2 linked regions of the Latilactobacillus sakei subsp. sakei DSM 20017 = JCM 1157 genome follow. The main gene of each other region encodes a partner of the protein of the gene in region 2 in a complex. Links are inferred from orthologs where the notes say so. Each region holds a gene or a part of one and is shown on either strand. Other genes may lie near its edges.

The links. Proteins that work in one complex are often made in the same cells at the same time.
Region 1: the proteins of secY (region 2) and secA are in contact, whole or in part, in a crystal structure (PDB 3DIN), measured with the Thermotoga maritima proteins. The link is inferred for Latilactobacillus sakei subsp. sakei DSM 20017 = JCM 1157 from one-to-one orthologs. Residues at the interface, in WP_004081795.1 of Thermotoga maritima: Glu108, Gly109, Glu110, Glu111, Ala236, Glu237, Arg238, Arg239, Ile240, Thr241, Ile242, Gln243, Tyr244, Ala245, Arg246, Arg247, Val248, Thr249, Gly250, Arg251, Arg252, Val253, Tyr254, Gly256, Ala257, Ser258, Thr259, Tyr260, Leu261, Pro262; in WP_004082002.1 of Thermotoga maritima: Glu261, Ala262, Arg263, Lys300, Ala301, Arg302, Thr303, Ile304, Ile305, Leu323, Tyr324, Asp325, Pro326, Val329, Ser330, Tyr333, Ile336, Lys340, Phe345, Val349, Glu363, Phe364, Tyr374, Ser375, Gly376, Gly377, Glu393, Ile395, Thr482, Ser483.

Annotation. Positions count from the first base shown.
Region 1 is NZ_AP017929.1:1,906,716-1,909,779, reverse strand. What follows is about bases 35-3,064. They hold secA (preprotein translocase subunit SecA), read left to right. Parts: upstream 35-382; coding sequence 383-2,746; downstream 2,747-3,064. Other genes in these bases: hpf (ribosome hibernation-promoting factor, HPF/YfiA family), read left to right, coding at 35-134. Outside these bases: more of hpf, read left to right, coding at 1-34. UniProt on the Escherichia coli protein: Required for protein export, interacts with the SecYEG preprotein conducting channel.
Region 2 is NZ_AP017929.1:713,534-716,511, reverse strand. What follows is about bases 1-2,944. They hold secY (preprotein translocase subunit SecY), read right to left. Parts: upstream 2,149-2,944; coding sequence 853-2,148; downstream 1-852. Other genes in these bases: rpsE (30S ribosomal protein S5), read right to left, coding at 2,818-2,944; rpmD (50S ribosomal protein L30), read right to left, coding at 2,618-2,803; rplO (50S ribosomal protein L15), read right to left, coding at 2,149-2,583; LEUCM_RS03585 (adenylate kinase), read right to left, coding at 143-799. Also shown: more of rpsE, read right to left, coding at 2,945-2,978. UniProt on the Escherichia coli protein: The central subunit of the protein translocation channel SecYEG. Consists of two halves formed by TMs 1-5 and 6-10.

The DNA.
Region 1 (3,064 bases), 1.2 Mb from region 2 along the record:
GCGAAGAAGCCATCTTACAAATGAACATGTTAGGTCATGAATTCTTTATCTTTGAAGATTCAGAAACAAATGGCACAAGCATTGTTTACAAACGCCAAGATGGTCGTTATGGTTTGATCGAAACAGATGAATAAAAAATTTTAAATAAACATCGTGAAGGGCTCGAGACAAACAAAATAGTGTTTGTTTCGAGCCCTTTATTTATTTTCAGAATAAGACTATAGGTAATAGGGTTAATTTTATGCCTAATCGCATGTATTTGTTTAAGCATCAGGTTTTAATTGACTGTAATAAATGTTAGAATAAGATGTTAGTGGTCCAGTAATTCTAAAATTTAATTAAAATCATAGTGATCAGAATTTTCAGAGGAGAATTATAATACATGGCAAATTTTCTAAAATCATGGGTAGAAAGCGATAAACGTGAAGTTGGACGAATGGGCAAAATTGCCGATAAAGTACAATCTTATGAAGATGAATACAGTAATTTATCTGACGAAGCGTTACAAGCTAAGACACCTGAATTTAAAACAAGATTAGCAAATGGCGAAACATTAGACGATATTTTACCTGAAGCATTCGCGGTCGCTCGAGAAGGCGCTAAACGTGTGCTTGGTTTATTCCCATTCCGGGTTCAAATTATTGGTGGGATTACATTACACGAAGGTAATATCGCTGAAATGAAAACTGGTGAAGGTAAAACGTTAACCGCCACAATGCCCGTTTATTTGAACGCGCTTGCGGGTCAAGGGGTTCATGTTGTTACCGTCAATGAATACCTTTCAAGTCGTGATGCGACTGAAATGGGTGAATTGTATAACTGGTTAGGGCTTTCAGTTGGTTTGAACCTAAACGCGAAGACCCCTGAAGAAAAACGCGATGCTTACAACTCTGATATTACGTACTCAACTAATAGTGAACTTGGCTTTGATTACTTACGTGATAACATGGTTGTTTACAAAGAAGAAATGGTACAACGTCCATTGAACTTTGCAATTGTCGATGAAGTGGATTCAATCTTAATTGATGAAGCCCGGACACCTTTGATTATTTCTGGACAAGCAGAAAAATCAACGGCACTTTATATCCGTGCGGACCGCTTTGTGAAAACCTTAAAAGAAGATGCAGATTATAAAATCGATTGGCCTACAAAAACAATTAGTTTAACAGAAGCCGGTATTGGCAAAGCTGAAGCTAATTTTGGTCTAGATAACTTATATGACATTGAAAATACAGCTTTGACGCATCATTTGGATGAATCATTGCGTGCTAATTTCATCATGTTGAAGGATATCGATTATGTGGTTCAAGATGGTGAAGTCTTGATCGTTGATCAATTCACTGGACGTGTGATGGATGGTCGTCGTTATTCAGATGGCTTACATCAAGCGATTGAAGCCAAAGAAGGCGTTGAAATCCAAGATGAAACCAAAACAATGGCCAACATTACGTATCAAAATTATTTCAGAATGTATAACAAACTTTCAGGGATGACTGGGACGGCTAAAACCGAAGAAGAAGAATTCCGTGAAATTTACAATATGGAAGTTATCTCAATTCCAACTAACCGCCCAATCGCACGTAACGATAAATCAGATGTGTTATACCCAACGCTTGAAAGTAAATTCCACGCCGTTGTGAAGGACATCAAATCACGTTACGAAAAAGGCCAACCAACATTAGTTGGGACGGTTGCGGTTGAATCATCAGAATTACTATCACGTTTATTAGACGAAAATAATGTGCCACATGCTGTCTTGAATGCGAAAAACCATTTCAAAGAAGCTGAAATCATCATGAATGCTGGCCAACGGGGCGCTGTTACAATCGCTACTAATATGGCTGGTCGTGGGACTGATATTAAATTAGGACCTGGTGTCACAGATTTAGGCGGTTTAGCTGTTATCGGTACTGAACGTCATGAATCACGACGGATTGATAACCAACTTCGAGGCCGTGCTGGTCGTCAAGGTGATCCTGGTGAAACACAATTCTATATGTCATTGGAAGACGACTTGATGAAACGTTTTGGTTCAGAACGAATCAAAGCATTCCTAGATCGGATGAAGATTTCAGACGACGATGCTGTCATCCAAAGTAAGATGATTACGCGCCAAGTTGAAGCCGCACAAAAACGGGTTGAAGGGAATAACTATGATACACGTAAACAAACCCTTCAATACGATGATGTCATGCGTGAACAACGTGAAGTCATTTATAAACAACGGATGCAAGTCATTATGGCAGAAGACAACTTAAAAGAAGTGATTATGCCAATGATTTCAAGAACGGTTAAACGAATCGTTCAATTGCACACACAAGGTGATACAGCAGATTGGAACCTTGAAGCAATTCATGATTTTGCAACGACTTCAATGGTTAGTGAAGAACAATTAACACTTGAGAAGTTACAAGGCAAGTCAGCTGAAGAAATCGAAGCATTATTGATGACTTTTGCAGAAAAGAATTATGCAACAAAACAAAAACAATTATCTGATGAAAATCAAATGCTTGAATTTGAAAAAGTTGTTATTCTCCGTGTTGTTGATGAACGTTGGACAGACCACATCGACGCAATGGATCAACTTAGAAATTCAATCGGATTACGGGGCTACGGTCAAATGAATCCATTGGTTGAATATCAAGAAGAAGGCTACAGAATGTTTGAAGAAATGATTAGTGATATCGATTACGATACAACTCGACTCTTCATGAAGGCGGAAATTCGTCAAAATATTCGACGCTAATTAACGAATGGCTGAGGCAATTGACTTAGCCATTTTTTAATGGCATGAAATCAAAAAGAGGTTAATCAAATGGAATTAAGTGAAGCAAGACATTTATTAAACGAAATTGAGAGTAAAATAACGCAGTTCAGGGGGTCTCTTTGACTTAGAAGGCCTTCAAGAAAGCATCGCACAAAATGAAGCACAGATGGGCGATCCTGATTTTTGGAATGACCAACAATCAGCGCAACAATTAATTGATCAAAATAATGTGTTAAAGGAAAAGTATGATTCTTTTAACCAATTACAGGCGCAGTTTGAGGAATTGAGTGTCACTTT
Region 2 (2,978 bases):
GAGCTCTCCGCACTCACCCTAGTGTCATACCGAGATATTATATCACAAGCATTAAATTTTTAAAAGCACTGAGTACTTAGTCATTAACAACAAGTCAGGCTTTTACGTGAATAATGACCTAAAAGATCACTTGAGTTGATGACTAGTCTTTAATGGTATCAAGTACTTTTTTAACGGCAGCGAACACGTCATCAATTTCTTGATTCCCATCTACCGTGTAAAGCAGGTTACGTTTTTCATAAAAATCAAGTAAAGGTGTATTCATTTCGATATTGACCTTTAAGCGATTCTTAACCGTTTCAGGTTTATCATCTTCTCGTTGGAAGAAGACGTGGCCGCCACAGCGATCACATGTGCCTTCCACTTGAGTTGGATGGTAAAGCTTATGGTACGTTGCACCACAAGTTTTACAAATGAAGCGACCAGATAAACGATCAGCCAAGATTTCAGGATCAACATCAATGTTGATCACACCATCTAAAGGTTTGTTCAATTTATCAGTGATCACTGCCAAAGCATCCGCTTGGTCAAGTGTCCGAGGAAATCCATCAAGAAGATAACCTACATTAGTATCTGCTTGTGAAAGACGTTCCTCGACAATTCCGTTTGTCACATCATCTGGTACCAATTCACCTTTGTCGATGAAGCCCTTAGCTTTAACACCAAGGTCTGTTTGATCTGCCATAGCAGCTCTAAACATATCACCAGTTGAGATGTGTGGAATATGATAAGCGTCAACAATCTTTTCAGCTTGTGTTCCCTTACCAGCGCCGGGAAGTCCCATTAACATGAGATTCATGCCTTTGCCTCCTATTTAAAACAAGGATTCAATACTTTTTAAACGATAATTGCTTATCGAATGAAGCCAACGTATTTCCGTTTCATGAGTAAACCTTCGAGTTGACGTGTGCTTTCAAGCGCCACACCAACGACGATTAGTAAACTAGTCCCACCTAAACCAATTGATTGAGGTAGACCACCGAGGTTTGCTGCTAATTGAGGTAATAATGCAATTACCCCTAAGAACAACGCACCGACAGTCGATAGTCGCATTAATACGCCGGAGAGATATTTCTCGGTACCTTTACCGGGCCAAACACCTGGGATATAACTCCCTTGTTTGGTCAAGTTCTCAGCAACTTTTTCAGGGTTAACCTGAACAAATGCGTAGAAGAAGGTAAAGAGAACAATGAGCACCGTGTAAACAATCGAACCTGTCACAGTTTGCATACTGAAGATGTCTGACATAACTTTGAACCAAGCATCTTCACCATGACTTGCCTGGAAGGCCATTAAGATTGTTTGAGGTGTCATAATAAATGAACTAGCAAAGATAACCGGAATCACACCAGCAACATTGACCTTTAGTGGTAAGTAACTGTTGTCACCTGCACCTGCTTCGCGACGTGTATATTGGATTGGAATCTTACGGTTCGCTTGTTGAACCCAAGTAACGAAAGTCACAATGACTAATACCGCTACGATTAAGCCAACAACGAACAAGATTCCTAACCACATTTCACCCTTAGAAGCATTCAAGACATGTTCCTTGATGATTTGATGAAGGCCACTTGGGAGGCGCGCAATGATACCCGCGAAGATAATCATTGAAACACCATTCCCTAAACCTTTATCAGTTATCTGTTCACCTAACCAAGTAATTAACATCGTACCACCCGTAAGGATGATCCCGATGCTAACGAAGGTCTTAATTCCTGGATCTTTAACCAAGCCCATTTGACTGAGTGAGTTAAAGCCAGCAGTAATCCCAATTGATTGAATAAACGCTAAGATGATCGTTAAGTAACGCGTCACTTGGTTAAGTTTACGTCTCCCAACTTCACCTTGCTTGCTCCATTCAACAAATTTAGGCACAATGTCCATTTGTAGTAATTGAACCACAATTTGGGCCGTGATGAATGGTGAAACCCCCATCGAGAAGATGGAGTAATTCGCCAAGCCACCACCACTAACAGTATCAAGTAAAGGAATCAAACCAGTTGATCCTAACTTGGTTAACGCGCCAGCGTTAACACCTGGTACTGTAATCTGTGCACCTAAACGATAAACGATCAAAACGCCTAAAGTGAACAAAATCTTACTACGGATTTCCTTGACTTTAAATGCGTTTCTTAGTGTTTTAAGCAATTAAATCACCTCAATTGAACCGCCAGCAGCTTCTACAGCAGCTTTTGCAGCTTCAGAATACTTGCTTACCTTAATGTTCAATTTTTTGTTTAATTCACCATTTGCTAATACTTTAACACCTGAAAGTTCGTTCTTAACAACACCTGCTTCGATTAATACAGTTGCTGTGATTTCTGTACCGTCTTCAAAACGATTTAAATCGTTAAGGTTAACGACAGCATATTCTTTGCGGTTGATGTTCTTGAAGCCGCGTTTTGGCATACGACGGAATAAAGGTATTTGCCCACCTTCAAAGCCTAAACGTACCTTACTACGAGCCTTTTGGCCTTTTTGTCCACGGCCAGCTGTTTTACCAGTACCTGAAGACGTACCACGACCGACACGCTTGCGAACATCGCGAGCACCTTCGTTAGGTTTCAATTCATGTAGTTTCATTATTGTGCGCACCTCCTTGCAATATATGTTGAAATTAGTCTTTAATTTCTTCGACTGTTACTAAATGTGCGAGTTTGAAAATCACACCGCGAGTTGCAGCATCATCTGGTTTGATTACAGAACTATTTACTCGGTTCAAGCCAAATTCTTTGACCATTTTACGTTGTTCTGGAAGACGATGAGCAGCACTTTTTCTTAAAGTAATCTTTAATTTAGCCATGTTCAGTTATCCTCCTAGTTTTGTAAGCTTTCTACAGAGATATTACGCAATTCTGCGATTTGTTCAGCAGTCTTCATACGAGTTAAACCGTCAATTGTGGCACGAATAACGTTGATAGCAGTTTTGCTACCCAATGTTTTACTTGTCACATCATCGATTCCTGCTAATTCCATGA